DNA from 3 places in the Ruegeria sp. CH6 genome. Region 3 is predicted to be linked to each of the others. Evidence: riboswitches for the same ligand, from Rfam matches in the RefSeq annotation. Region 3 holds a riboswitch; each other region holds the start of a gene.
What was found. Region 3 has a riboswitch for thiamine pyrophosphate ahead of thiB (thiamine ABC transporter substrate binding subunit). Riboswitches for the same ligand answer to the same signal wherever they lie in the genome.
Positions count from the first base shown of each region.

Region 1: it holds a riboswitch for thiamine pyrophosphate, as region 3 does, so the genes downstream of both, thiD (bifunctional hydroxymethylpyrimidine kinase/phosphomethylpyrimidine kinase) here and thiB (thiamine ABC transporter substrate binding subunit) in region 3, are expected to answer to the same signal.
Region 2: it holds a riboswitch for thiamine pyrophosphate, as region 3 does, so the genes downstream of both, thiC (phosphomethylpyrimidine synthase ThiC) here and thiB (thiamine ABC transporter substrate binding subunit) in region 3, are expected to answer to the same signal.

Region 1 is NZ_JBQFQS010000012.1:80,670-90,904, reverse strand. Features, by position in the region: gene ACR0CW_RS19015 (ABC transporter substrate-binding protein) at 1-634, opposite strand, end outside; gene ACR0CW_RS19010 (HesA/MoeB/ThiF family protein) at 654-1,616, opposite strand; gene ACR0CW_RS19005 (thiamine phosphate synthase) at 1,613-2,209, opposite strand; gene ACR0CW_RS19000 (thiazole synthase) at 2,206-2,976, opposite strand; gene thiS (sulfur carrier protein ThiS) at 2,979-3,173, opposite strand; gene thiO (glycine oxidase ThiO) at 3,157-4,134, opposite strand; gene thiD (bifunctional hydroxymethylpyrimidine kinase/phosphomethylpyrimidine kinase) at 4,131-4,934, opposite strand; TPP riboswitch at 4,977-5,082, opposite strand; gene dnaJ (molecular chaperone DnaJ) at 5,211-6,359, opposite strand; gene dnaK (molecular chaperone DnaK) at 6,434-8,341, opposite strand; gene ACR0CW_RS18970 (alpha-ketoglutarate-dependent dioxygenase AlkB family protein) at 8,555-9,157, shown strand; gene ACR0CW_RS18965 (ABC transporter permease) at 9,154-9,975, opposite strand; gene cysQ (3'(2'),5'-bisphosphate nucleotidase CysQ) at 10,098-10,235, shown strand, end outside.
Region 2 is NZ_JBQFQS010000004.1:313,774-324,008, reverse strand. Features, by position in the region: gene ACR0CW_RS12310 (hypothetical protein) at 1-2,076, shown strand, start outside; TPP riboswitch at 2,218-2,337, shown strand; gene thiC (phosphomethylpyrimidine synthase ThiC) at 2,447-4,237, shown strand; gene ACR0CW_RS12300 (nucleotidyltransferase family protein) at 4,352-4,702, shown strand; gene ACR0CW_RS12295 (hypothetical protein) at 4,789-5,832, opposite strand; gene ACR0CW_RS12290 (DUF7055 domain-containing protein) at 6,187-7,905, opposite strand; gene ACR0CW_RS12285 (B12-binding domain-containing radical SAM protein) at 7,902-9,479, opposite strand; gene ACR0CW_RS12280 (glycosyltransferase) at 9,461-10,235, opposite strand, start outside.
Region 3 is NZ_JBQFQS010000005.1:199,942-210,176, reverse strand. Features, by position in the region: gene ACR0CW_RS13595 (CBS domain-containing protein) at 322-810, shown strand; gene ACR0CW_RS13590 (ArsB/NhaD family transporter) at 835-2,199, shown strand; gene ACR0CW_RS13585 (thiamine ABC transporter ATP-binding protein) at 2,375-3,067, opposite strand; gene ACR0CW_RS13580 (thiamine/thiamine pyrophosphate ABC transporter permease ThiP) at 3,054-4,601, opposite strand; gene thiB (thiamine ABC transporter substrate binding subunit) at 4,577-5,557, opposite strand; TPP riboswitch at 5,590-5,696, opposite strand; gene ACR0CW_RS13570 (VOC family protein) at 5,847-6,224, opposite strand; gene ACR0CW_RS13565 (winged helix-turn-helix transcriptional regulator) at 6,264-6,848, shown strand; gene ACR0CW_RS13560 (glutathione S-transferase) at 6,825-7,481, opposite strand; gene queF (preQ(1) synthase) at 7,560-8,024, opposite strand; gene queE (7-carboxy-7-deazaguanine synthase QueE) at 8,040-8,741, opposite strand; gene queD (6-carboxytetrahydropterin synthase QueD) at 8,738-9,091, opposite strand; gene queC (7-cyano-7-deazaguanine synthase QueC) at 9,091-9,789, opposite strand; gene ACR0CW_RS13535 (heme ABC transporter ATP-binding protein) at 9,992-10,235, opposite strand, start outside.

The DNA of each region.
Region 1 (10,235 bases), on a different contig from region 3:
CGACGTAGATCAGTTCATCATAGGGCGGCACACCTTCTTCTTCGATATAGAAGCAACGGCCGGCGACACCCTCGATATCCATCTGGTTCAGTTCAAAGTTGCGGAATGCCCCGATAACTGCATCGACCTGCCCGGTCATCAGCGACGGAGACAGAGAGAAATTGACGTTGATCATTTCGATGTCATCCAAGGCGACGTCATGCACGCCCAACATCGCGGACAAAACAGCCTCTTCGACACCCGCTACCGAAAAACCAACCTTCTTACCCTTGAGATCGGCAAGCGTTTCAATCGGACCATCCTTGAGCACCAGAAGACAGTTCAGCGGTGTTGCAACCAGCGTACCGACACGCTTGAGCGGCAGGCCTTCGTGGATCTGCAAGTGCAGCTGCGGTTGATAGGATACCGCCAGATCGGCCTGTCCGGCTGCAACCAGACGCGGCGGGGCTGACGGGTCTGCAGGCGGAATGACTTCAACCTCAAGCCCCTGATCGGCAAAGTAACCCTTTTCCTGCGCAATGATGATCGGTCCGTGATCCGGGTTCACGAACCAATCCAGCAACAAAGTCATCTTGTCTTCGGCCCATGCAGGCGTAGCGACCAGCAGGGCAACAGCTGTAATCAGCTTTTTCATGTCTCGCGTTTCCTTCTGTTCACGAGGTTGAGGCCGCGACGAGGACAATCTCGCCTGGCCAATCCGGTTGAATACGTTCAGCAGCGCGCCATGCCCGCAGGCCGGTCGAGCAACACAGGGCCAGTCTTTTTCCTTTGTTAGGCTCTGATATGAGATCTTCAGGAGTCGTCCGTTTGGCGTTCGGATGAATAAGCTCCGGCGCCTCCGGCGCATCCCTTAGCTCAACAATCACGTCAGCCTCGTTCAGCTGACTGGCGGAAACAAAGCGGAATGCCTGTGCTGGCTCGGGTGCTTGATCAAAGCGAAATCCGGTACTGCGGAACGTACGCGCATCGAACTGCACGAGATGCCCCAGAGGGCTCGGCTCAAGACCAAGGATGACGCCCAACGCCATCTGCGCTTGAAGCGAACCCAACATCGCAACCACGGGACCCAGCACCCCTGCTGTGGCGCAGCTTGCACCACTATCAGGAGCTTTGGGGAAAACCGCGCGCAATGAGGGGGCTCTGCCACAGAACCCACCGACATATCCCGACAGCCCCAGAACAGACGCGCTGATCAGGGGTTTTCTCAGCTCCAGGCAACTGTCTGATAAGGTGTAGCTGGCCGCGTAGCTGTCCGCGCAGTCCAACACCAAATCATGTTTGGATACCAGGTTTGCCACATTTTCGCTTGTTAGAGGCTGATTCAATTCCGAGATTTCGATTTCTCTGTTTAGTTCTCGGCAACGCTGAGCCGCCGCCTCTGCCTTTGAGCGGCCGCAGTCTTTCTCTGTAAACAAGGTCTGGCGATGGAGGTTCGATTGCTCAACAACATCCCCATCCATCACCGACAGATGACCAACCCCCGCCCCGGCCAACAATGGCAAAACAGGTGCTGCCAAACCACCAGCTCCGATCACAAGAACCCGCGATCTGGAAAGGCGTTTTTGCCCATCATCGCCGACCTCGGGCAGGATCATCTGTCGGGAATAGCGCGTCATTTGCAGACCTCGATCCATTCACGCACACGCCCTTCGGGATCGTCGTTGAGTGTGATGTCGGTGACAACTGAAACGATATCCGCGCCAGCCTCGAATACGCCGCGTGCGCGTTCAACACTCATGCCGCCAATACCGACCAAGGGGGTGTCACCTATCTGTGCTTTCCATTCGGTCACCCGCGGCAAGCCCTGTTGATGCCATTTCATCTTTTTCAGGATGGTCGGGTATACTGGGCCCAGCGCGACATAATTCGGGCCCATTGCCAATACGCGCTCAAGCTCGTCATCATCATGGGTTGAAACACCCAGTTTCAGACCGGCCTTACGGATCGCCTTGAGATCGGCGTCGTCCAAATCTTCCTGACCCAAGTGGATCCAGTCACAGCCCGCTTCGATAGCTGCCTGCCAGTAGTCATTCACCACCAGCACAGCACCATGTTTGCGACACAGAGCTTGTGACACTTCGATCTCGTGACGCACGACGTCGTCTGGCTGATCCTTGATGCGCAGCTGTACCAGCTTGACCCCCAAAGGCAGCATTCGGCGCAACCAGTCAGAGTGATCAAAGATTGGATAAAATCGATCAAGGGTCATGACAGGAACGCCTTTCCAATAACGGGAGTAGAGGCCTCGGCCATGTCGCGCGCTTCGATCGGATCGGCCTGATGGGCCAATTGTCCGGCCTGAACCGCCAGTGCCATCGCCTTGGCCATCGCAGCCGGATCACCCGCACGGGCAACGGCTGTGTTCAGAAGAACGGCATCAAAGCCCAGTTCCATTGCGTGGGCCGCATGGCTTGGCAGACCGATGCCTGCATCAACAACCAGTGGCACATCCGGGAATTCAGCACGCATGGCACGCAATGCGTATTCGTTGTTCAGCCCGCGACCTGACCCGATTGGCGCGCCCCAGGGCATCAGGACCTCGCAGCCGGCGGCCAGCAACCGTTCTCCGACGATCAGATCGTCCGTTGTGTACGGGAACACCTGAAACCCATCCTCGGTCAGGATGCGAGCGGCCTCGACCAACTGAAACACATCCGGCTGCAGGCTGTCCGTGTGACCGATCAGTTCCAGCTTGATCCAGGGCGTATCAAACACCTCACGTGCCATATGAGCCGTGGTAACTGCCTCTTTGACCGTGTGGCATCCAGCCGTGTTCGGCAAAACCAGCACGCCAAGCTCACGGATCATGGACCAGAACGTCTGTCCCGCGCCGCCCGCCCCTTCACGGCGGAGCGAAACCGTGGCCACGCCTGCTGCGCTTTGGCGAAAAGCCTGTTCCAGAATAGCAGGGCTGGGATATTGCGCTGTTCCCAGCATCAGGGGGGTTGGCAAATCGGTGCCGTAAAACCGTTTCATGCTCAGCCCCCCTGCATTGGCGCAACAACTTCGATCCGGTCGCCTTCGGCCAGTTTGTGGGCAATGCGCAGACTGGACGGGACGAAATCTTCGTTCACTGCCGTGGCAACGCGACCAGAGAACCCGCATTCCTTCAGCAGTTCAGACAAGGTTTCCGCGCGCACGTCGCGCGATTCACCGTTAAGGACGATCTTCATCAACCATCTCCGAGTGTTTGTTTTCCAACGCCAGATCGGCAACGCCCTGCGCCAATGCAGGCGCCAGCAGATAGCCGTGGCGATAGAGGCCATTGGCATAGATTGTCCGACCCAGCCGCCGGATGCGTGGCAGGTTGTCAGGAAAGGCTGGGCGAAGATCGACACCGATTTCCAACACCTCTGCCTCTCCAAAGGCTGGGTTCAGGGCATAGGCCGCGCTCAGCAGCTCCAGCATCGAACGCGCAGTGATACGGCTGCTGTCTTCGGATTCGATCATCGTGGCACCCAGCATGTAAATGCCGTCGCCGCGCGGCACGATGTAAAGCGGCATGCGTGGATGCAGCAGGCGTACGGGGCGGTTCAGCGCCACATCCGGGCAGCGGATTACCAGCATCTCACCCTTCACGCCGCGCAGATCGTGCAAGTACTCACGCGCATGCAGCCCGCGGCAGTCGATTGGATTCTCCAACTTCGCAGGTGCGAGTTTCTGATGAAACTCCACCCCCTGTTCGCGCAGCTGACGATAGAGATAGTTCAGCGCCTGCCGGGGATCGACATGCGCCTCTGCGCTAAAATGCAAGCCCTTTCCGAATCCATGTAAGTCAGGCTCTAATGCGGCAATTTTCGCCTGTTCAACCTGTTCAAAACCTTCGGTACGACGTGCGAAACGACGCAGATCCGGCAAATCCCGGGCATTGGCAACAACAAGGGTTCCGCATCGGTGTACCTGCGTCCGGCCCGCCCACCAATCGATGGCCTGTTGACCCAGTCGCAGCACAGGTTCCTCGGCGTTCTCGTATTCACACCATGGTGCCAGCATGCCACCAGCCCACCAGGAACACCCATGTGGGCCAGGCGGGCCGCCAGGATCAAAGACCTGAACGCGTGCGCCGCGGGAAACCAGTTCACTCGCGACCGCCAGACCGGCAACACCGGCACCTATGACAGACCAGACCGTCACGCCGACCAGACCTGATGGAAATGGTGCACCGGACCATGGCCCTGCCCTATGCAAAGGTCATCTGCGCGGGCAATTGCGCCCTGCAGATATCCATGCGCCTGAGTCACTGCTTCTGTCAGGTTCAATCCCTGTGCAAGTCCGGCGGCAATCGAAGATGACAATGTGCACCCGGTGCCGTGAGTGTTTCTTGTGGATTTGCGAGGCGCTTTGAAATCAGCCACTTTACCCGACGCATCAATCAGTAAGTCGTGGCAGATTTCGCCCTCTCCATGACCGCCTTTCATCAGAACGGCACGTGCACCCATCTCACAAAGGCCAAGACCTTGGGCGATCATATCTTCGGGCGTCCTGGCTGCGGTTTGTTCCAGCAGACAGGCTGCTTCGGGCAGGTTGGGCGTTATCACCGTTGCACGGGGCAACAGCACGTCACGCAAGGTCTGAACCGCCTCAGCGGCCAACAGGGCATCACCGGATTTAGCGACCATCACCGGGTCAAGCACAACCGGACCTTCGAAACCAGAAATCCCCTGAGCCACTGTCTGGATGATTTCGGGTGTTGCCAACATCCCGATTTTGATCGCACCGACGTCGAGGTCGCTCAGAACCGCTTCGATCTGCGCGGAGATCACCTCCAACGGGATGCCGTGTACCGCGGTCACCGCCTGAGTGTTTTGCGCCGTCACTGCGGTCAGAACGCTGGCGCCATAGACACCCAGCGCGGACATCGCCTTGAGGTCGGCCTGAATTCCGGCACCACCTCCGCTGTCCGATCCTGCGATTGTCAGGGCAATATGCGCCATGTCGTTGCTCCATATTCAAAGGGCAACGGGCATGGAAAACGTCTGTGCACTAAGACCGTTCCCTACGCCGGTATTGCCCGGATCAGGTTCGATGGGTTAGCGCATTCACGCCTCTCAGCCCCAAGACGGGGCACCCCAACGGTTCGCGCGGACAATCTCAGGGCTTGGACCGGGTTTCAAGGGCCAATCTGAACCGGTTTCAGATCAAACTGGACCTAAGGAACAAAAAAAGGCCGGCTCTGACGAACCGGCCTGACATTCTTGATTGCTGGGCTCTTAGCCCTTCATCCCATCCCAAAAGGATTTGACAGATGAGAAAAAGCTCTTTGATTCCGGGTGGTTGTCTTCGCCCAGATCCTCGAACTCACGCAGCAGTTCTTTCTGACGGCTGGTCAGGTTCACCGGTGTCTCGACGGCCAGTTCGATGAACATGTCGCCAACTCCGCCACCACGCAGCGCGGGCATACCCTTGCTACGCAGACGCATCTGGCGGCCAGACTGGCTGCCGGCCGGGATCTGCACGCGACCACGACCACCATCAATGGTCGGTACTTCGATCGAACCGCCCAGCGCAGCCTTGGCCATGCTTACCGGAACGCGGCAGTAAAGGTTTATGCTGTCACGCTCGAACAGCTGATGCTGCGCGACTTCGACAAATATGTAGAGATCCCCCGGAGGGCCACCCCGCATTCCGGCCTCACCCTCGCCAGCAAGGCGAATACGAGTACCGGTTTCAACACCGGCAGGGATATTGACCGAAAGAGCACGCTCTTTTTCGACACGGCCCGCGCCGTTGCAGGATTTACAGGGGTTCTTGATGATCTGACCAAGGCCAGAACAGGTCGGACAGGTTCGTTCGACCGTGAAGAAGCCCTGTTGCGCCCGCACCTTGCCCATACCCGAACAGGTCGGACAGGTTGTTGGCTCAACACCACTTTCCGCACCGGTGCCATCACAGGATGAACAGGCCACGGCAGTGGGTACATTGATAGTTTTCTGCAGGCCGGAATAGGCTTCTTCCAGCGTTACGCGCAGATTGTAGCGCAGGTCCGATCCACGTGCCGCACGACGTCCACCGCCGCCGCCACGCTGGCCACCCATGAAATCGCCGAACAGATCGTCGAAGACATCCGAAAACGCGCTGGAGAAATCACCAGAGCCAAATCCGCCACCGGGACGACCACCGCCACCCATGCCGTTCTCAAACGCAGCATGACCAAAGCGGTCATAAGCTGCTTTTTTGTCGGCATCACGCAGCACATCATAGGCCTCGTTGGCCTCTTTGAACTGCGCTTCAGCATCCGGATTGTCCTTGTTGCGGTCTGGATGAAGCTCTTTGGCTTTTTTGCGAAAGCCCTTTTTGATTTCATCCGACGAAGCGCTCTTGGACACGCCGAGCACTTCGTAATAGTCGCGTTTTGACATCAGTATTTCCTTATGCCTCAACGTAATCGGGCCGGCCCGGCAACCGGACCGGCCCAAATTGGCCCGGTTACCCGTTAGTTACGCTTGTCGTCGTCCAGATCTTCGAACTCGGCATCGACAATATCGTCATCACCCGGTGCGGCATCCGCGGCGGCAGGCTCATCTTCGCCCTCTTCCGCTTGCGCCTTATAGATGGCTTCACCCAGTTTCATGGCCGCTTCGGTCACGTTCTGGATGCCCGACTTGATCTTGTCCGCATTGTCCGTTTCCAGCTCATCCTTGAGCGCGGCAACGGCCAGCTCGATCGCTTCGACGGTCGACGGGTCGACCTTGTCGCCATGTTCCTCGATCGATTTCTCGGTCGCGTGAACAAGGCTTTCGGCCTGGTTCTTGGCTTCGACCAGCTCTTTGCGGGCCTTGTCTGCCTCGGCGTTTTCCTCGGCGTCCTTGACCATCTTGTCGATATCTTCGTCCGACAGACCGCCCGAGGCCTGGATGGTGATCTTCTGCTCTTTGCCGGTGCCTTTGTCCTTGGCCGAAACCGAGACAATGCCGTTGGCATCGATGTCAAAAGTCACCTCGATCTGAGGCATGCCGCGCGGTGCGGGCGGGATCTCTTCCAGATTGAACTGACCCAGGATCTTGTTGTCCGCGGCCATTTCGCGCTCACCCTGGAAACAGCGGATGGTCACGGCGTTCTGATTGTCCTCAGCGGTCGAGAAGACCTGAGACTTTTTGGTCGGGATCGTCGTGTTGCGGTCGATTAGGCGGGTGAACACGCCACCCAGCGTCTCGATGCCCAGCGACAGCGGGGTCACGTCCAGCAGAACCACGTCTTTGACGTCGCCCTGCAGAACACCGGCCTGAATGGCGGCGCCCATGGCAACAACTTCGTCCGGGTTCACACCCTTGTGCGGCTCTTTACCGAAGAACTTGGTGACCTCTTCGATCACTTTCGGCATCCGGGTCATACCACCGACCAGAACAACCTCGTCCACGTCGCCAGCCGACAGGCCTGCGTCTTTCAGAGCAGCCTGGCAAGGCTTCATCGACTTCTTGATCAGGTCGCCAACCAGCGATTCCAGCTTGGCACGAGTCAGTTTCATGACCATGTGCAGCGGCTGACCGTTTGCACCCATCGAGATGAACGGCTGGTTGATTTCGGTCTGCGAGGTCGAGGACAGCTCGATCTTGGCTTTTTCAGCAGCTTCTTTCAGACGCTGCAGGGCCATCTTGTCCTGAGACAGATCGACACCGTGTTCCTTTTTGAACTCATCCGCCAGGTAGTTGACGATGCGCATGTCAAAGTCTTCACCACCCAAGAAGGTGTCGCCGTTGGTCGACTTAACCTCGAACAGGCCATCGTCGATTTCCAGAATGGTTACGTCGAAGGTACCACCACCAAGGTCATAAACCGCGATGGTTTGGGTTTCTTCCTTGTCCAGACCATAGGCCAGCGCAGCTGCTGTCGGCTCGTTGATGATCCGCAGCACTTCCAGACCGGCGATTTTACCGGCGTCTTTGGTGGCCTGACGCTGTGCGTCGTTGAAGTATGCCGGAACGGTGATCACCGCCTGCGTGACTTCCTCACCCAGATAGCTCTCGGCGGTTTCCTTCATCTTACCCAGAGTGAAGGCCGAGATCTGGCTTGGGGAGTATTTTTCACCGCGGGCTTCAACCCACGCGTCGCCATTGCCGCCATCGACGATGGCGTACGGCACCATTTTCTTATCTTTTTCGACTTCTGCATCATCCACACGACGACCGATCAGACGCTTTACGCCAAAGATGGTGTTGTCGGGGTTGGTGACCGCCTGGCGTTTTGCAGGCTGACCGACCAGTCGCTCATCTTCGGTGAAGGCGACGATCGAGGGCGTGGTCCGCGCCCCTTCTGCGTTTTCGATGACCTTCGGCTGCGAGCCATCCATGATGGCAACGCACGAGTTTGTGGTACCGAGGTCAATGCCGATTACTTTTCCCATATTTTCAATCCCTTTCTCTTCAAGGCGATGTCCCGAGGTCCGGACCCGTTATGGCATCCGGCCCCGATCAGTGCTGCGCGACAGCACTACACCATCGCGCGTCCCGGCGTATATAAGGGCGGGACAAGAGGCCTGCAAGCGTTCTGAAATGCAGGTTTTCGGGATTCTGTAGCCTTTTTTGGCAAGGTTTTGGCAAGGATTGGGGATTCTTGAATGGCACGGCTGCTTTTGCGGGGGTTCGATATCAGAAAAGGCTATCTGGACGGGGCCGCGCAGACGCAGCTGATCGATGTCTTGCGTCCGATTCTGAAATCCGCGCCCCTGTTCCATCCCACCACCCCATCGGGCAAGCAGATGTCCGTACGCATGACCTCGGCCGGGGGTCTGGGCTGGGTGTCAGACAAAGCCGGGTATCGGTATCAGGACACCCATCCGAAAGGCGCGGCATGGCCTGCTATTCCGGATGTTATCCTGCAGATGTGGAAAGACCTGTGCAGTCCCGATCGCGATCCCGATTGCTGCCTGATCAACTATTATGGCGAGGGTGCCCGGATGGGCCTTCACCAGGACAAGGACGAAGCGGATTTCTCTTGGCCCGTACTGTCTGTCTCGCTGGGCGATGATGCACTCTTTCGAATTGGAAACACGACCCGGGGCGGCAAGACCGAGTCCATCTGGCTGAACTCAGGTGATATTGTGATCATGGGCGGTCCGGCGCGTCTTGCATATCACGGGGTCGACCGGATCCGGTTTGGTTCATCCCGGTTGTTGCCCAAAGGTGGCCGCATCAACCTAACCCTGCGCGTTGCAACCTAGCGACGCGCACTCCAGCTCTGCGATACGTGTTTGCGGGTAAAGAACACGCCCAGCAACCCGATCATCATCAACGCGAGCCCGACCCAAAGAGCGTATTCCCAACTTGTGTTTCTTGGAAAATAGTTCCGGAATACGAACCCCCGGCATTGGTCGATTACGTGAAACAATGGGTTCCATGCGAATGCCGCCAACCAAGCACCCCCGAGCGCGTTCGCCACAACCATCTTTCCGGAAAAGATCATGTTCATCCGGCGATAGACATTGTTGAGTATCTCCGAAGTCTGCGGAATCCATGGTTTCAGTGCCATGAAGATCAGACCAACCGTACACCCAGTGAACCAGGCCAAAACAAGCATCGCGAATGCACCACCCGGATCCTGAATCTCGATTGGGGAGATCGTCACGCTGTAGAGGAACAGGATCACGATCAACGAAACAATTTGCGTGTAAAACGAACCGAATGCAGCGGCCAGCAACATCACCATGATGTTCATTGGCGAATGCAGCATCATCGGGTTGTTGCCGATACCGACACCGGCGACCGAACCGACAGCCTTGATATGCGTCAGGAACAAAAAGACACCCGACAACAGATACAGGACATATTCACCCCGGATCTTTGCCACCCGCGTCCCGACAAGCGACATGATCAGATAGAAGACAACCACGAGCGCCAGAACCTGTATGATGTTCATCACGATGGCGATCACCGCATTGGAATGCTGTGATCGAACGTTGCGCACAACGGCATGGAACACGAGTTCCGCCGTCGTGAATGCACCGCCCAGCAGCGATTGATTTCGCTTGTAATAGAACACTCGAACGTTCTTTCCTGCTTTATCGCCTGCAACCTGGCATGAAATTCTTGCCGTTCCGTATCCGGCACATCATAAGTCGGTCAGGTTTTCGGATCAACAAACCTCAGGAACGGAGCATTTTTGTGACCTACGACGCCCTCATTCCCGTCATCCGACGTCTGGCCCTGGAAGCAGGCGACAAGATCATGGAGATATACGAGGCGGATGATTTCGACGTGAAGGTCAAATCGGATGCCAGCCCCGTCACCGAGGCAGACGAA
Region 2 (10,235 bases), on a different contig from region 3:
ACGATCTCGGCACAGGCAACTGCACCCGATTCCTTTGCTTCGGCAGCCGGTTTCTATGCCGGTGCGCTTGTAAGTGGGAACATCGCAAACAGCGGCACGATATCAGCGCAGGCGCAGGGTCTTGGCTCTGAAGCGCAAGCGTATGGCATCTACGCGAGCGGAGTAGACGGCAACGTTTCGAACAGCGGAGCAATCACGGTTAAGGCCGATGGTGAAACCTCTGCAACAGCAGGCGGTGTCTATATCAGCAACGCGTTAGCGGGCAGCTTCACCAATGCGGGTTCGATCAACGTGACCTCCACGGATGCCACGGACGAGGCCGAAGGATATGGTCTCTATGTCGGGGACGATGTCGCGGGCGACATCACCAACAGCGGCTCCATCACTGTTTCAGCCAAGGGTGAAACAAGTGCGTCGGCTTATGCAGGCGCCATCCAGATCAGGGACGGTTTTGACAGCACGCTCTCGAATTCTGGCACCATCAGTACCACCAGTATTTCAGGTGCAGATGATGCTACCGCGCGTGGCGTCTATGTGCGTGGGAACACCGGGGGTCGCGTTGCGAACACCGGCAGCATCATGGTTCGGGCCGAAGGTGCCCAGAATGTCAGAGCGCAGTCGATCCTGCTCTATGATGAGGTCACCGCAGACATCTCCAACACAGGCACCATCAGCGCCGCTGCAGCAATAGCGAACGGCACTAACGATGCCGAAGCGCTGGCTGCGGGTATCTGGGTCGAGAATATGCAGGGCACGTTCTCAAACACCGGATCTATCACGGCAAGCGCAACGGGTGGTCCCGCTGCGAATGCATATGGTCTGTATTTCGAGAACTTTGACGGCGTGATTACGGATGTAGGAACCATCTCGGCCACTTCCGACGGCGGTGATGCTTATGCGATCTATCTGGGAACCGGCAAAGGTGTCCTGAACGTAGATACGAAAGACAACATCTCGGGCCGGATCCGTGTTGGTGATCACGATGTGAATCTGGACGCACAAGGGGGTAGCAAAGTCTTCAGCTTTGAGGACGCCGCACCAACTGTGGGAACATTCACCACCAAGATTTCGGATCAGGACTCTGCCTGGTTTGTCCAGAACGAAGGTGGGGCAGCTCCGGTATATGCTGTCGTTGACGGGACCGACGTTGCAACGCCGGGCGATGTCGTCGCCATGTTTGGCAGCGTAGTAGGCAGCAGCGGCAATGCGCTGCAGTTCCAGCAAGCCCCGCAGGTAACACAAGGTGTTTCGTTCAGAAATGCGCCCGGTGCGACTTTCGGTGGGTTCCGCCCGTTTGCAATGATCGACGCAGAATATCGCGAGTTCGAGAATGATCCTGACGTCAAAACCGATGTGAAGCTGTTCAACGGCAGTGCCGGACTTTCCGGCCAGACAGAAAACGGCATTGCACTGGCTTTTGGTATGGGCGTGTTCACGGCCGATGGTGATAGCCGCACGACCGACTTTGACACCACCGGCTTCTATCTGGATGCAGCGGTGGGTCGCCAGTTTGGCGCGTTCACGGTTGAGGCCGGGCTTGGTTACGGCTGGCTTTCGACTGATCGAACACGTCAGATCACGGGCAGCGCCGATGCAAAGGCAGATTATGACAGCACACTGCTGACTGCACATATCGGTGTTGAGCGCGCGTTCGATGTCAGCGACAATTTCGGGCTGATCGGTTTTGCAGACGCCAGATATACCAATCAGAAGGATGATGGTTACACGGAAACCGGCTCGGTCGCGAATGCCACGGTCGGAGACATCACAACCGAGGTGATCGAAGCCCGGTTGGGTGCCGAAGTTGAAAAACAATTCAACAATGGCGGAGTTCTGTCAGGCCAGCTAAGCGGTGTGCTGCGCCGTGGTCTGGGGGATTCGCAGGCCGATGTCTCCGTCTTCTCATCAACTCAGAATGTGATCTTTGCATCGACAGACTTTACCGGTGCAAGCGTCGCAGTTGGTTATGAGAAAGATCTGGTTCAGGACATGCTGCTGGAGCTGAAGGCCGAACAGGAGATCGGCGATAATGCTCAGGGCCCGTTCCTGCGCGCCGGTCTTAAGTGGTCGTTCTAAAATAAAAATCTCTGCGGCACCTACCCGGTGCCGCAGAGACAAATTCCTGATGACAGCGCCCTCCTACCTAACGCTGTGTTTATGTAAATCGAAACATGGCTGAATAAGGGCTTGTCTCAGACGTGGTGCCTGAGCTAACCAAAGGTCACGCAGGGGAGTCCCACCGAGGGGACTGAGAGGCTGACGGGGCATTGCCCGGCGACGCGACCCTTTGAACCTGACCCAGTTGATACTGGCGTAGGAAGCTAGGGCGCGCAGGCCATGGATCCGGGCGGGCGCACTCCGAACAGGGGGCCGTACACCCTCTCGTTTCCCCAAGCCAAAACTCATCTGGTGTCTTTTTGAGTTGAACTGCTTGAGGAGCACCAACATGAATGTCCCCAACCCCAAAATCACCACAGGTGAACTGCCTGCTTCGTGTAAGATCTATGTGAATGGCACACTGCACCCTGACGTCCGCGTTCCAATGCGCGAGATTTCGGTCCACCCGACAGCGGGTGAGCCGCCGTTGCCGGTCTATGACAGCTCCGGCCCCTACACCGATCCGAACGTGATCACCGACATTCGACAAGGCCTGACACCATTGCGTCGCAAATGGATCGAATCGCGCGGCGATGTCGAGGAGTATGAAGGGCGCGAGATCAAGCCCGAGGATAACGGGTTTGTAGAAGGCGACCGCCTGACGCCCGAGTTTCCGGTGCGCCCGCGGCCTCTGCGCGCAACAGATGGCAAGGCGGTGACGCAACTCGCTTACGCCCGCGCCGGGATCGTGACGCCAGAGATGGAGTTCATTGCCATCCGCGAAAACCAGCTGCGCGAGGCCGTGGCCGAGCAACGTGAAGGCAATGATTGGGGTGCCAACATACCGGACTATGTGACTCCGGAATTTGTGCGGGATGAGGTCGCCGCAGGTCGCGCGATCATCCCCGCCAATATCAACCACCCCGAAAGCGAACCTATGATCATCGGGCGCAATTTTCTGGTCAAGATCAACGCCAATATGGGGACCTCGGCGGTGACCTCTTCGATGGAAGAGGAGGTGGACAAGATGGTCTGGTCGATCCGCTGGGGCGCCGACACGGTCATGGACCTGTCCACAGGCCGCAATATCCACAACACCCGTGAATGGATTATCCGCAACTCACCGGTTCCGATCGGCACCGTGCCGCTCTATCAGGCGCTGGAAAAGGTGAACGGCATTGCCGAGGACCTGACATGGGAGGTGTTCCGTGACACGCTGATCGAGCAGGCCGAACAAGGCGTGGACTATTTCACCATCCATGCGGGCGTGCGCCTGCACATGGTTCCAATGACGGTGAACCGGGTGACGGGCATCGTGTCGCGCGGCGGATCGATCATGGCCAAGTGGTGCCTGCATCACCACAAGGAAAGCTTCCTGTATGAGCATTTCGATGAGATTTGCGACATCTGCCGGGCCTATGATGTGTCGTTCAGTCTCGGGGACGGTCTGCGTCCCGGCTCCATTGCTGACGCCAATGACGAAGCACAGTTTGCCGAGCTCGAGACGCTGGGGGAGCTGACTAAGATCGCCTGGGCAAAGGACTGTCAGGTAATGATCGAAGGCCCCGGCCATGTGGCGATGCACAAGATCAAAGAGAACATGGACAAACAGCTGGAGTGCTGCCACGAGGCCCCCTTCTACACGCTTGGCCCCCTGACCACCGACATCGCACCCGGTTATGACCACATCACCAGTGGCATTGGCGCGGCGATGATCGGCTGGTTCGGTTGCGCGATGCTCTGTTACGTCACGCCCAAGGAGCATCTGGGGCTTCCGGATCGGGACGACGTGAAAACCGGCGTGATCACCTATAAGATCGCCGCCCATGCGGCGGATCTGGCAAAGGGACTTCCAGGCGCGCAACGCCGTGACGATGCCCTGTCGCGTGCCCGGTTTGAATTCCGTTGGGAAGATCAATTCAACCTGTCGCTCGACCCCGACACCGCGCGCGAATTCCACGACCAGACTCTGCCGAAACAAGCGCACAAGGTCGCTCATTTCTGTTCGATGTGCGGGCCGAAATTCTGCTCGATGCGGATCAGCCACGACATCCGGTCCGAGGCGCAAAAAGAAGGAATGGAGGCCATGGCCGCCAAGTTCCGGGAAGGTGGAGATCTTTACCTGCCTGTTGAAGACTGACCGGTATGGCGAGACCGGTCCAACCGGTCTCGCATCCGTCTGAAATACGGACCTAGGAGATGTTACATTGAACACCTAAATAGACCGCATCAGGCAAAAAAACAGGGTTTACCGGTGACTAACGGACTGAGTGAGCAACACAGCAACGCCATAAAATATTGGGCAAAGCAGCATTCAATTATTCGAAAAGTGATCCTCTTCGGCAGCCGGGCTCGTGGTACGCATTCCGCAAACAGCGACTTTGATCTGGCAATACAAGTGTTCCCGGCCAGCCCGCATCACTATGCTCAGATGGCCTATATGGACTGGCATGACCGCCGCGTGGAAGATCTGGAAGCTGCGCTGAATCACAGGGTTCAGCTTGAGTGGTTTGCACCGGGGGCAGGACTGGCCATCGAAAGATCGATAAAATCCGAAGGCGTCACGGTTTTCTTTCGTCAGTACTTCGAAGACGAGGCCGGTTAGTTGTTGCGTATGCGGCTGACTTGACTCGCAAAGCTTCGAAAACTGGTGCAGCGACTGCCGAAACGGTTGGCGAAGCCCGAAGGGCTTCAGCCAGTCACTGTATAGACGGTGCTGAGTATCCACAACGCAGCGGCCAGCAATGCAAAGGTCGCTACCGTGGATACTCCGAAACCCAGCACATTGGCATTGCGATACGGGCGCATCAGATTGTCAAACCCTGATTGGTTCAGGGGCCCTTCACTCACCTTAAGTTCTGCAATGAAGTGAGACATCATGGGGGTGTTTCTGGCAATCAGCGTACCCAGACCACGGCACATGATCCACAACGTTGGCAGGAGGGGCGGAATACAGGCAATGCTCAGCACAATGGCAGCCGGAACACCACCCTCACGGAACGGACCTACCAGGTTCACCCAGTCGTTACTTACGCTCTCAGGTGTCAAAACCAAGATCGCATAGAGAACGAACACCATCAGAAACGGGATAATCAGCGCTAGCACAAGTCCGATCGCCGCAATGCAGACCAGCCCGGCGAGGATGGCCACATCACCGGCATCATGCCATCGCAACGCGCTGAGAATTTCGACCATCGCGACAAACGCAAGCCACGCACTGACGGCGATAAATAGGATGAAGATCAACATCGCTCCGTGGGTCGCACCCAGATTACCCAGATACCCCAACACAAATGCCGCAGACAGAGCCAACCCAAGCACAAAGGCCATCTTGCGCTCGTTCGGCACCAAAGTGACCAGGAAACCGGACATCATAAACAGCCCAGTGTTTTCGAAGACCCGACTATGCACAATCAGAAACACACCGTAGCCGATCTGATACGCCAGATCATAGTAAGTATCTGATCCCCCGAAGAAACGGGCACTCAGCTTGTCCCGATCTACTGCCGCCGCCACAAACGCAAACATGGGCAGCACGCTGATGGCTGCCTGAAACCAACGCTTGTTCGCTGGAACGTCATCGTTAAAAAAGCTCCACGCTCCGTAGGTTGTGATATCAAAAAGCGCCCAGCCCAAGTAGATTGCACTGACCACAAAGACGGAGGATAGCCCAAGTGCCCAAGCCACCGTTTTCAAAGTAAACGGACTTTCGCCGTAGCGGAAACTAAACAACATCGTTGGGTCCGCGCTGGGGTCAATGAATGTGTAAGGCCCACGCAACAAATACAGGCCAATTGTCCCCTGCCGGGTTTGTGGGTTTGCGATCAGGTCGATTTCTGCCGGCCGCGGATTGCGAGACCGTAACCCCACTAATATTGCGAATAAGCCTGCGACCAAAACGATTGAATTCATTGTCATAAATAAGATCCGAACTGATGCTTTGGATTTTCTCTCATCCGAGAAGGTGGTGAAATTAAGGCTCGTGTCCGACTATGAGAATTCTAAGTTCAAATTGGACCGTTTCATCAATCCGCAGGTTGGGTGGTATCAATCAGGCAAACAGCGCTGCAAGAGCGGCGTTTGCTTGTTTCAGTAATCATAGACCCTGACAAAAATCGGCTCGGGTGCAGGAATCGGATGGAGGCCGGAATATGGTTTGTGCGCAGGCAGCAGGAAAACAGGCCAATCGACAGCGCCATCCAAACGCACGCGATTTGGCCCTGGTTGCAACAACACCGGTAGCTGCACTGGTTCGTCCTCGACCAACAATGACACCGCCACTGGTTGCCCGCTTTTGTCGAACAGTCCGAATTCCTGCTCAAGAGGCGTTTCAAACGTCACTTCGCTGACATCCGATAAGCGAACTCCCGGAATGCCAATGTTCGGCGCAACCCGAACATAGGAGTTTTTAAGAAACGGTTTCATCAGCTCGCGCAGTTTTTGGGTTCGGTAGGTGTCAATGATCAAATGCGGCGGTACGGCACGCAGTTTGCGCATGAAGTCCGAAGCTTCGCCTTCGGTATTCGCGATGTGAACCTGTCGCGTATCAAGCCACCGGCGCTGAGATTCCGCGTGGTTTGACAGCATACCGATACCATCAAAGTACTTTTCGTTGGGCCCAAGCAGAGTTTCGACCTGCCGGATGAGATCAATCTCAGCCCGGTTGTCGTGTTCAATATACGTGATGTTGCGGGCAAAGCTGAGAAGAACGGCAACGATCCATACCGCATGGATCAATTTGGCCTGAAACTTGCCGCGTGCCGCGTAGTCCAGTGTGGCCGGGGCCCAAAGGCACAGAAACGGGATCACCATGATAAACACATAGGGCCAGGGCTGATTATGACGTGCAATCAGCACGATCATGACAAGGGTGAAAACCAGCGCAACCCTATGCCCGGACGTCAGCGTCCTCCATCTGTAGAGACTTGCCAGCAGTCCAAAAGCGGCGAGCAGATAAGGAAGCAGATTTCGCTCGATCGTCTGCCCATAAAACATCCCCAAAGTGGTGTAATAGACATGTCCGCTTGTGGCGACCCTGAGCGGACCTTGGAAAAGAGAGGTCAGTATCGTCAGACTGTCCCAGCCACCGAACGCGATGCTGTAGACAAGAATGGGAATGACCCACCCGGCGACCAGCATTAGGCCGCGCCTAAGTGCAGTTAGTAGATCCAGACGCAAAAGCGCCTCAACCACCAGTCCAAGGCCAAGCGCGAGATTGAAGTAAACCGCCTTTTGCGTCGCGATGAAGGCAAGCCCGCTGAACAATCCGGCGATCAGAATAGTCTTTGCACGAGATATGTCTCGGGGCACGATCCAATACAGCGCAGCAGTTGCGAAAAACAGCGCCAGAGACTCGGATCGGGTACGAAATACCCGCTCGATAAAGGTTGAAAAGCTGAGGGCCAGCAGAATGACCAGCAACGCGCGTACCCGGTCCTGACCCAGTTTCCGCGCGATGCCATACAGCAGGGCCAGCGTTCCGCAGGCCAGTAAAGCGGTCTGCAAGCGGCCGATCATGATGGCCGACACCGCATCCCAACCCAGCCAATGCGCCGGTTTGTAAAACACCGCATAGCCGACCGCCTTGGCCGGCCAGATCGTATCAAAGAACCCATTGCCCAGATATTTAGACTGCCCGAATTGCCAGAATTCGTCCATCACGAACTGGGTGTTGAACGCGAAGAACACCAAGAAGCCGAGCTTGGCGCATAGTGCAACACGTATGGCCCACTGATAGCGCAGCATAGGGTCACTGGTTTCACCAGCACGGGCGTATTGCAGATCTGAGGCTTGCAACGTCTTACTCAACTGGCGCGTTTAAGCTGGCTTTTCTTTCCTTCGATCATTTCCATCCGTCCGCGCGGCACCCGCGTCCGAGCGTTCCAGGCTTCGTCAATTTCGGTTTGCTTTGGCGGCAATGCACTGGTCACCGCTTTGTCACCACGGATGATCGACAACAGGAAATTCTTGAATGCGTTTACCGAACGCAGGCCTTCCTTGGGATTTGTAACCGCCTGCAGCGCTTTGCGCACCATATAGGTCGGACGGAAGTGGAACTTGCGCACTGCGTATTCGCAAAAATCCTCAAGATCCTTGGGCGACAGGCCAGGCAGGTCCAGAACACATCGGTGCTGACCATCGGGATTCAGCCATTCGTCGAAATTGGTTGTGGCCAGATAACCGCCCTCCTGTGCCCATTCATAGGCACCGGTGCCCGGATAAGGCATCACCGGATAGAACTGGGCACTGTCGGGATTCAGTTCTTTGGCCAGCTCAAGGGTCTTGGCCAGCGTCTCTTTTGTTTCACCGGGGAATCCAACCATAAAGCAGCCGTGGACGAGAATACCCAGCTTGCGGCAGTTCTCCATAAAGTCCTTTTGTTGCTGCAATGTCTGACCCTTGCGCATGTTGATCAGCAGGGTCTGGTCACCGGATTCAAACCCGGTCGCACATTGCCGAAGCCCGGCTTCTTTCAGGGCTTTCAACGTTTCGTAATCGACATTGACGCGGATGTTGGCAAACCATGGCAGCGTGATACCGGCCTCTTTGACCAGCCGGGCAATTTCCTGTGCCCGGACCCGGTCTGAGGTAAAGGTGTCATCCTCGAAAACGATCTCCTGAACTTCAGGCATGTTGTCCTGAATCCACTTCATTTCGTTTACGACATCTTCGGGCGACCGACACCGATAGCTGTGGCCATGCATCACCTGCGGATAGACGCAGAAAAAGCACCGCGCCTTACAGCCCCTACCACCGATCAGCATGACCATGGGCTGGTTCGCGATCGTGAACAGATAGTTTTCAGGTGTCAGGAATTGCTTGTAGACCGGGGCCACCCAAGGCAACGCATTCATATCACTGATCAGGGTGCGATCACCGCTCCGCTCCGAACTATCGCCCGATCGCCACGCCAGACCGTCAACCGACGAAATCGGCTGCCCCTGCTCAAGCGCCTCGGCAAGCTCGGATATGGTAAAGTCGTATTCGCCAATCGCGACAAAATCCAAGGCCTTGCTTTGGGTCAGGGCCACTTGCCACTCAGCCGTTACATGGGTTCCAGTACAGCAGAACCTGGCCTGCGGCAGAGTAGCCTTGAACAGATCAACGGTTTCCAGATCATGGTTAACGCTGGGGGTTGATGTTTCGATCACCACCAGTTCAGCGTCGAAGTCACGCAATCTGTCGATGGTGTCCTCGCGCGACAGCTCGTCAGCGGCGCAGTCCAGCAACAGACATTCATGGCCTCGCGACATTGCCAATGCAGTGGCATGCGCCAACCAATAGGGATAGTACAACGTCCCCGATTTGATCACCCCGGGACTGCGTTGAGACCTGGAAAAACGCCAGTCTCTGAGAGGCGGATTTACAAAGGCGATTCGCATTGCGTTGGTCCCTTTCCGTGTGCGGGTATTGATGTCTTTCCCACGCCAGACAACCATTGTTCAAGCAGTTGATAACCCGAGTTCAGGGCCGCGATCTGCGTTGACCGGATCGACGAGATCTGGGCCGCATCTTTGGTTGGTTGGTCAAGCTTTTGCAGCACCGTATCGGCCCAGCAGGGGTCATTCAGTTCAACCACACGGTCCTCGTACCCAGCCTGCTTGCAAAAGGCGCGGACCTTGGCCGCGTAGTTCAGAGCAACAAACGGCGTGCTGCTGTTCGAGGCGAAAATCACCGGATGAAGCCGCATTGAAATGAGCGCTGACGATGCGGCGATATGGCCCTGCACCTGAGAAGGCAGTAGTTCCTCGGTTTCAATACATTCGATGTCGCAGCCCGTCTTTTGGACGATCTGTTCGGCAAAGGCGCGATCTTCAGGATTCATGGTCGGCAGCATGGCCAGTTCGCGCCCGGCCTCGGTCAATCGGGTGACCAGTTTGGTCCAGTTCTGAAAGCTCTCATCGATCTTTGCCTGATCCAGTTCATACAGGTTCTCGAAATTGGCCCAGGCGCAGGGGGATATCAGTATGCGGTTCGCAGATGCCGTGACCGGTGAGGTTGGCAGCAAAAGCGCCGGATCGGCTGCTGTGCTTGCATGACTCAGACCACAATCCTGCAGCAGCTTGGTCGAGGCGTCATCGCGGGTAATGACAAGGGATCGGCGGCCCAAAGCCCATCGCGTCAACCAGCGGGAAAAA
Region 3 (10,235 bases):
CCGATATCTTCGAAGTTCATAGAAACGCCCTCGATCATTCGGGGGCGTTTTTTCGTGTCTACGGATCCTGGTTAGGCAGAGGCCGCAGATTGGAGAGAAACCTGCTGAATGTGTTGTGATTGTCGACCAAAGCAACAGAAAAACCGACACGCCGACAAACAATTTCGCAAAAAGGCTGGCCAATCCTGCGTGGCAGTGAAAAGACACCACCGTCAGAAAAAATTCGATTCGGCTTTGCTGGTTTGCCTCGCAAACGCGAAGTCAGATGAGGCCACCCAATTGGCAGATCGCCGGGCAGCCATACGAAGACAGAGGATACCCATGGGCCTGACCTGCTATGACGTAATGGTGCCGACTGAAGTTCAGCGAACCATCCATCCGGATGAAAGCATTGCCACCGCCTTTAATATTATCAGAGACAGCCGTGCGCGGTTTTTGCCGGTGGTAGAAGATGATGGCACATATGTCGGTGTATTCACAGCACCGACACTTCTAAAGCTGATCCTGCCCAAAGCAGCAACAATCGGTCTGAACGATGATGCGTCGCGGGTGCCAATCGAGTCTCTAAGCTTCATGAACCTCACACGGGATGACTTCGATCAGCAGCTGGAGCGGTTGAAGACAGAAAAGGTGCGCGACAACATGTCGAGACCGACCAACATCCCAGTGGCTGCACCGGACACGCCGGTGATGGAAGGCATTTTTCTGATCTACAAATTCAAGCGGCACGTGATCCTTGTCGAGCCTGAAACAAAGCGTTTTGTGGGCACGGTGAGTGCAAACTCACTTCTGGATCGCGCACTAAGCTAACCACCAACGAACCGGACAAAAATCTTGGCTGAGCATTCTACGTCACACGGAGAGGCTGCGTTCTCCGTTCCACAACTATTGGGCATTGATCCCCTTTGGGTCGCGACCGGTATCCTGATCCTGGTCTACGCCGTACTGATAACCGAAAAAGTGAACCGAGCCATTCTGGCAATGCTTGGCGCATCGCTGATGGTACTGTTCGGGATCATCAATCAGGAACAGGCGGTGGCCGGGGTCGACTCCAATACACTGGCCCTTCTGATTGGCATGATGGTCATTGTGGGTATCACCAGCAAATGCGGACTGTTTCAGTTCGTGGCGATCAAGGCCGCAAAGTCGGTCAAGGCCAATCCTACCGGTATTCTGATCATGTTGACGCTGATCACGGCCGTGTTTTCAGCATTGCTGGATAACGTGACAACCGTCTTGCTTATTGCCCCGATTACCTTGCTGATCACCGAAGCTTTGGAAACGCGCGTCTTCCCGTTTTTTATTGCTGAAATTCTGGCTTCGAATGTCGGGGGCACAGCAACCCTGATCGGTGACCCGCCGAATATTATCATCGGCTCCGCCGCAGGTCTCAGCTTCAATGAGTTTGTTGTGAATCTGGCACCGATTTCGGCGATCTGTCTGGTGGTCCTCACGGGAATTATCTACCTGATGAATCGCAAAGAGCTTGCCAGCATTCCGAAGTCTGCCAGCGAGCGGATTATGGGCTTCAATGAATCCGAAGCGATCACGGATGTAGGTCTGATGATCAAATCGCTGTCTGTTCTGGCGCTGGTGTTGCTCGGTTTCACGTTGGGGCATGGGTATGGTATTCAACCTGGTACCTCCGCATTGGCCGGTGCGGGCTTGTTGATGCTACTGGCCTATGGTCACCAGCACGGCGAAGAGCAGTCGGAATCCGTGCACCATATCTTTGGCGAAGTTGAATGGGTCACGATCTTCTTCTTCGGTGGTCTCTTTGTCATCGTTGCCGGTGTTGAGCATGTAGGTCTGCTGGCTTTCTTCGGTGAGAAGGTGCTGGAGTTGACACAGGGCGATATGATGTGGACCGCGTTCTTCATCTTCTGGGCCTCAGGTATCCTGTCGGCGATCCTCGACAACATTCCCTTCGTGGCGACCATGATTCCGCTGATCGAGTCCACAGCCGACACGTTTGGTGGAGAAGATGCGATTGAACCGCTGTGGTGGTCATTGGCGCTTGGGGCTTGTCTGGGTGGCAACGGTACCTTGCTGGGCGCGAGCGCGAACCTGACGGTCGCAGCTTTTGCCGAGAAAGCAAAGCAGCCCATCGGCTTTATCGCGTTCGCTAAAATTGCATTCCCGATCATGATCCTGACCCTGATGATCGCGAACGTATACATCTGGTTGCGCTACTTCTGACGCATTGCGTTAGATGCGAAACGGCCTTTCATTGTCAGGGGCATGTGAACCTTTGGTTTCATGCCCCTGACGGGCCTTATCTATCTCTACGTACTATGAGAGTGCACGATGCAGCACAGAATGCCCTGACAATGTGCAGGCCTAACATCTGGCAAATCGCCTTGTGCCGAAGCGACTATCCCAGGTAGTTGCGCAGGCTGGGTGGTGGGTTGTCGAGCAACTCTGTCGTTTCAACCGGCGAATGGGCCTGACCTTCGGCAACGAGTATTGTCTGATCGGTAATGCGGCGCGCGTCCTGCGGATCGTGACTGATCATCAACAGAGTTGTGCCAGTCCCCTCAATCAAATCAGCAACTAAATCCAGCATTTCGGCTTTCAAAGCAGGGCCAAGTGCAGCGAACGGTTCATCCAGCAATAGCACCTGACGTCGTTGAACGAGCACTCGGGCCAAAGCCACCCGACTTTGCTGCCCGCCAGATAGCTCAGCGGGTTTGCGAGTGCCCATTCCCGCCAGACTCACACGTGCCAGGGCGGTTTGGACCTCACCTTGTTCGTCAGGGCTTAGTCGTCCATTTGGGCGCACGCCCAAAGCGATATTCTGCTCAGCGGTCAAATGAGGGAACAGGTTGCCGTCCTGAAACAGCATGGCCAGGGGACGCTTGCCCGGTGGCAGGTCTGTTATCTCGGTACCCTGCCAGAATATTTGACCCTGAGTTAGGGAACGAAAACCGGCAATGGTTTCCAGCAATGTCGATTTACCTGCACCTGATGGGCCAATGATTGCAACGCTCGCCCCGGGTTCGATGCCAAGATCGGCGTGCAGGGTGAAATTACCATTTTCAATGACGCAATCACTAAGCTTCAGCATGCCAGCGTCCTCCGCGATCCAATATCCAGAACGCCGACATGGACAACAGCAGCAAAAGCAGCGCCCCTCCGGCGGCGGCTTGCATTTGATAAGCTCCCATCAGGCGGTAAATCTGTAAAGGCAGCGTTGCTATCTGGGCGTCTGCGAACAGTGCGATCACCCCGAGATCTCCCATCGAAAGGGCTGCGGCCAGCCCGGCTGCAAAACCGATCTGCGCGCGCATTCGAGGAAGCAGAATGCGGACAAAGAAGGTCATGTTGGTCATGTCGAGGGAAAGCGCCAGTCGGCCGTGTCGCGACACCACATCGCGCGCGGCCGGGACAAGAATGCGCAATGCGAAGGGCAGAGCCATAACTGCGTTGACCAGCGCCGTCACCGGAAGCGCAAGCGCTGTCGGGTTGGCCACAGGCCTGACAAGGATGAACAGTCCAGTACCAATCACCAGCGGTGATGCGGCCAGCCCGAGGATGCCGCTGAGCTCAACAATGCCATAGCGCCCGGTCGCGACAGCGGTGGCCATGGGCAGCGCCAGCAGCAGCAAGATTACAGTGCTCGCGGCCGCCACCATGACCGAGGTCAATGCGGCGCGGAACACCAAAGCTGGCGTTTCGAAGAGACCAGCAAATCCTGAAATCACAACAGATGCCAAAGGAAGCAGCAGGAACGCGGCCGCTGCAATGATCCATAAGGCATCGGCAATGGGCGCGCCGCCATCCCACCGGCGGATGGGGCGATCCAGCCCGGTGCCGAAGCCGTCTCCGCGAGAAAACCTTAGGGCGGCCAAAGCTGCAGCGGCAGTCAGGGCCAGTTGTAGCGCCGACAACAGTGCAGCACGGCCGAGGTCAAAGTCATAGGTAAAGGCCTGATAGATCGCGAGTTCGATTGTGGTCGCACGGGGCCCGCCACCCAGAGTCAGCGCAACAGCAAAACTGGTCAGGCAAATGGCGAAGATTACCGCAAGCACGCCCGGTAAAATCCGTCTTAGCATCGGCAACTCGATCAACCGGAACATGGCCATTCCGTTGCAGCCTAACTGAGCAGCGAGGCGAAATCGCTCGGCCGGAATTTCTTGCCATCCCTGCAGGATGAGGCGCGTGGCAAGGGGCAAATTGAAGAATACATGGGCCAATACCACACCATGCAGACCGTAGATGCGAATGGGTGCGAAGCCAAAATAGCCCAATATATCAGAGATCCAGCCGGCCCGACCAAAGACCTGCAGCAATCCGATTATCGCAACGATAACGGGAAGAATGAACGGCGCGCCAAGCAGCGCAATCAGCGCGCGACGCCCGGGAAACCGTCGCCGGGCGAGTGCTCGTGCAACCGGAACCGCCAATCCAATACTGAACAGAGCGGAAAGTATCGCTTGGGTAAGTGTAAAGCGCAGGGCAGCCCAGTCGGCCGGACCAAATCCACCGCCTGCTTCGGCACGCAGGGCGACTGCGGCCAGCGTGCCCAGTATCAGCGCGGCGACTAGGGCAGCCGCGCCGATACCCGGCAATGGGCTTACTGGCTGAGCGCGCTCAACCATTCTGCAAGTGCCTGATCCCGCACGTCGGCGGCTTCATCGGGTGAAAAGAGCAGAGCCTTTTCCGGAACGGTCAGGGTTTCAAACCCTTCGGGCAACCCAGCTGCCGGGGTCACTGCCGGGTACATCCAGTTGGTTGTAGGAATAATCTGCTGGAACGCATCCGAAACCATGAATTCCAGGAATTGATCCGCCAGTTCCGGCTGATCAGTCCCGGCGAGTTTCCCTGCCACTTCAACCTGCATGTAATTACCTTCGTCAAAGACAACCGCCGATTTCGAAGCGTCTTCTTCAGCGATCAGGTGATAGGCCGGAGAGGTGGTATAGCTGAGGACCATATCCGATTCACCTTCGAGGAACAGACCATAGGCCTCGGACCACCCTTTGGTGACTGTTACGATATTGTCTGCAAGACCAGCCCAGATTTCGGGTGCCTCGTCGCCATAGGCCGCCTTCACCCACAACAACAGACCAAGACCGGGTGTGGAAGAACGTGGATCCTGAATGATGATCTTTGTCTCGCTGTTCGCCAATTCACGGAAATTCGCTGGGGCCGAGTAATCAGCGTTGTGAACAAAGGCGAAATAGCCCCAGTCGTAGGGCGCAAAAACGTCGTCGGTCCATTCAATCGGCAGCGCGTAGTCAGCTGTAACGGAACTGGGTGCAAACAGACCGGTTTCCTTGGCCGCATTAATTAGACTGGTATCCAGTCCCAGCACCACGTCAGCTTCCGAGTTTTCGCCCTCAAGCCGGATACGTGACAGCAGGGCGGCGCCATCTTCAACGCCAACAAGATTCAGATCGCAATTGCAGACCGCTTCAAAAGCTTCTTCGACCTGCGGACCCGGCCCCCAGTCCGAGACAAAGCTGTCATAGGTGTACACGGTGAGCTGAGGTTTGTCGGCGGCAATAGCCGAAGTTGCACTCAGTAATCCCGCAGCAATCAGCAGATGTTTCATATCATCCTCCATTGCGGCGAGAGGGCAAGGATGGATGAAACCGTCACCTTTCCCTCCGCCGGTTCTAGCCGGTTCAGGTTCAACGGGTTCGCCTGATAGGCATCTCAGCGCGGCATGCCACGCACCCCGAGGTGAAGCTGTGATTAGGAGGATGGAGACCCGATTACAACTATAATCGCGTCACCCAGGGTGCACGAACCGAAAGGTAGCGCTCACAAATTGCTCATATCTGACATTAATTGCAGATCGTTGCCGCAACTTCGGCAACGATCCTTGAGTCTACAATTCCTCAGGACCCGCCCGTCAAATCTTGGGCAAGCATGAAGGCATTGCCATCGGGGTCATAGAATGTTGCCGTCTTGACCATGCCTTCGACTACATCTGTTGGGCCGTCAAACTGAACATCAGCCTGTTCTAGCTTTTGCCTTGCGCTGTCTAGGTCGGCGATGCCGAATACAGGGACGCAGTTTCCGGGCGCGGGTTTGGTGTGCTCACCAAGCCCAAGGGTTACGCCCTTGGTCAGGGTTTCTAGCTCTGACCAACCTGCCTCATCTGCATGATAAAGCGTTTTGAAGCCAAGCATGCTCTCGTACCAATCGGCGCTGGCGTGACGATCCTTAACCGACAGCGCAATTGTTATGGTTTCTTCCAGGGAAATGAGCGGCATCATCTTTCCTTTTAAGGTAAAATATAGTAACTATACTTTATGTACATTGATGCACTTGTCAACATCACTTCGCGGGCGTGGGCCCTGCCCATTCTTTCCAATCTTCACGAAGGTGTCCCTGGGCGGCAGGCGCCATTGTTGGCTGCAACCGGCGCGGGCCGTACGTCATTCTCTCAGAGTGTAGATCATCTCATCCAAATTGGATTGCTTGAGCGAAACCCGGGCTACGGCCATCCGTTGCGACCGGAATTTCGACTGACACAGCGTGGTGCAGTGGCAGCCCGGTTCGCCAATCAGATCCTGTCTGCGACCAGCGAAGATAATCAGGATCTGCTTCGGCGCTCATGGACGTTGCCGGTTCTGGCAACCCTTCACGAACTGAGCCACTTTAACGAGATCAGGCGAAACCTGCTGACGATCACTGATCGCGCCCTCTCACAGTCCTTGCGGATGATGGAAGAGCGGGACTGGGTGCAACGCGACATCGATGATGGCGCACGGCCACCCCGTGCGACTTACCATCCGATAAATACCGGTGAAACAATCACAGCAATCACAGGTCCGGTGATTGTGTTCAAAACCGGTTCGCAGTTGCGGCAGTTAAAGGTCGGAGACAGCGTCTGAGGTTCCGAACCAGATCGGCACATCACCTTCTGACCAAGGGGCGTATTTGTGCATGATTTGCCCAAAGGTGTCGCTTGCCAGAAACTGGTCCAGCCATCTGATCAGGTTGGGCCAAGGCTGAGCGTCAAACCACACACGGTCAATATTTGCGAACTGGCGCACGAATGGCAGCATTGCCAGATCTGCAATCGTTGGTCGATCTCCGAACAGCCACGCCTGCCCATCCAGTTTTTGGTCAAAGTCGGTCAGATAGGTGGCAGCTTTTTGTCGCTCAACCTCTTCGTCCAGATCGGGATATCGCGTGGCGTATTTGGTGTGATCCAGCGCATCCTTGAACGGGCCGTCATTTGTTGAGATCAGCTCCCAACCTTCCTTTGGCATATCGAGCAACTGTTGGGGGTCGCTCTCTTCCAAAGCCCAGATCATAATGTCCAGACTCTCATCCAGAACCTGATCATTGGTTCGAAGTGCGGGCACTGTCCCAGACGCTGAAGTATCAAGAAAAGCCTGTGGTTTGTCCCGCAGCAGGATCTCACGCAGCTCGACCTTTACACCCGCGCTGACCAGCGCGAGGCGCGCCCTCATCGCATAAGGACACCGACGAAACGTCCAGAAAACAGGGTGCTGAGCCATATCGCGATCTATCCGGCTTTCTGTGTCATAGTCAAATATGCGGGCGCAGCGCTCGATTGCCCCGCCCGCATCATCAGCTCAGCCGCGCCCGCGATACGGTGGCACTCCCTGATCGGGAATCCAGACGCCTTCGGGCATCGCACCGGTTTGCCAGAACACATCAATCGGTATGCCCCCGCGCGGATACCAATATCCGCCGATACGCAGCCAGCGGGGTTCAAGGAACTCTGTCAGACGCCGCGCGATCGAGATTGTGCAATCCTCGTGAAATGCACCGTGGTTCCGGAAAGAACCAAGGAACAGTTTCAGTGACTTGCTTTCGACCAGCCACTCACCCGGTACGTAGTCGATCACCAGATGTGCAAAGTCGGGTTGTCCCGTCATCGGGCAGAGCGAGGTAAATTCGGGTGCCGTAAAGCGAACGTTGTAGTCCACGTCCGCCTGCGGGTTCTGGACACGCTCCAGCTCGGCCTCTTCGGGGCTGGCAGGCATCTGTGTTGAGCCGCCCAACTGGGTGAGATTGCTGTAGATGCTGTCACTCATGTGTTTCTCCTTTGCTCAGACGCCGCGCTTGTTACCCCAGACAAGTACATGCAGCTGGGGAAGAATACGGGGTCTGAACCATCGTGCGTTAAGGGTTGTGTCGATCAGCCATTCCAATCGTCCTGTCGTTTCACCCAGGTCGATGGGTTCCGTGGGATCGCTGTTCGGATTTCCGGGCTGAAGATAGAGCGGCAGATCCGGATAACGATCTGCAACTTCGCGCGCCCAATCAAAATCAGCACCATCGAAGATCACAATCTTCAGGACGGTATGGGTTGGGCGTGCAGCCAAGCAGGCGTCAAACTGACCCCAATCCATCATTTCCCCGCTGCTTGGCGGTTTGGGGCTCAGGATCAGCATGTTGAGATCTGAGAACCACGGCTTGGCGATCGAGCCCTGGGTTTCGCAGGCAAATCCGTATCCATGTTCCTTGCCCAGTGCAATGAGCGGGGCGAAATCCTGAATGGCCGGATTGCCGCCTGACAGCGAAACGGTCAATGGTTGCCCGCCGGACAGGCGTTGGACCTCGGCCCAGACCGTCTCGGCCTTCATCGGGGTCCAGTCATGACGATAGTCGCTATCGACTGCATGGGGGCTGTCGCACCACGAACAACGAAAATCACATCCGCCGGACCTGACAAAGACCGTCGGTTCGCCGATCAGTGCGCCTTCGCCCTGTACAGTGGGGCCGAAGATCTCGGATATCCTCAAGCTCATGGCCGATACTCCGCCCAGGTCTTAGGTGTTTCAGATACCTTGACGGCCGCCGTTTCTGGCCAGCGGGCTGAACACCATTCATAGAAGTGACGCGCCAGGTTCTCGGCGGTTGAGATTTCGTTCATCACATCGTTCAGATGTCGGTGATCAAAGCTGTCGTCGATATAGGTCTTGAGGGGCTTCAGTTCCTGATAGTCCCGAACAAAACCGTCCTGATTCAATTCGGCTGCGGCCAGTTCGACCACCACGATATAGTTATGCCCATGCAGCCGTGCGCATTGATGTGTTTCGGGCAGGTGGCCCAGCTGATGTGAGGCAGAGAAGTGAAACTCTTTGGTGATCCGGAACATCAGTCTTGCTTTCCTGCAACCGCCGCGCGCCAGAAATCGGGGTCTTCATAAAGGGTCGGGTCAGCTACACCGGCAAGATCGAATGCTTCGCGCCGCTCCACACAGGTGCCGCAACGACCACAGTGGCTTTCTCCGCCCTTGTAGCAGGACCACGTCTGATCAAATGGTGTGTTAACCCGTGCACCTTCGGCAACGATGTCAGCCTTGGAACGATGCACGAAGGGGACGTACAACGAGACATCTGCGTAGCCATCAAGAGCCGTGCGTTGCATCGCATCGAACGCATCCGTGAATGCAGGACGGCAATCGGGATAGATGAAGTGATCCCCGCCATGCACCGCAGCTGCAACGGCGTCGTCACCCGCAGCGGCGGCGACACCATATGCGATGGTCAGCATGATCGCATTGCGGTTCGGCACCACTGTGACTTTCATCGTGTCTTCGGCGTAATGGCCGTCTGGTACGTCCAGGTCATCCGTCAGCGCAGAACCAGTTAGCGATGCCCCGACGGATCGCAGATCAATCACGTGATGGGGTACGTTCAGACGCTCGGAACAGGCGGCGGCAAAGGCCAGTTCTTTGTTGTGCCGCTGGCCATAGTCAAATGACACAAGACGCGACAATTGTCCGTCATTCGCCAGAACGTGAGCAAGCGAAACGGAATCGAGTCCGCCGGAGCAGACCAATGTAGTCTTCATGATTTTCAGTCCTTGTTTTGATACCCGGGTAGGCTGCGACCGGTGGCCGGGACGCATAGGAGCAAACCGCGCAGAATGCAATGCACTTTGCGTTGAGCCGTGGGGGCAGTTTTGGCTGCTATCCGCGATAAACAGGATTTTGATATCAGGACGTGTAGGGTCGCGGTCCTGAATGCAGGTGATCGCGATCAAACTAGGTCTGTCAGGTGTTCTGGTACATGGCCTGTGGCAGTACGAAGGGCACCTGAGTCGGGGGTGTTTTGTTCATCTGCAAATTGATGCCGTAAACATCCCGCATCATGTCGTCGTTCAAAACCTCCGATGGTGCACCCGATCCCCAAACGCGGCCTTGCGAAAGCACATAGATAGTGTCCGCGAACAGTGCGGTCAGATTGAGGTCATGCATGACCACCACCACACCGCCGCCTCGCGATGCAAAATCTCGG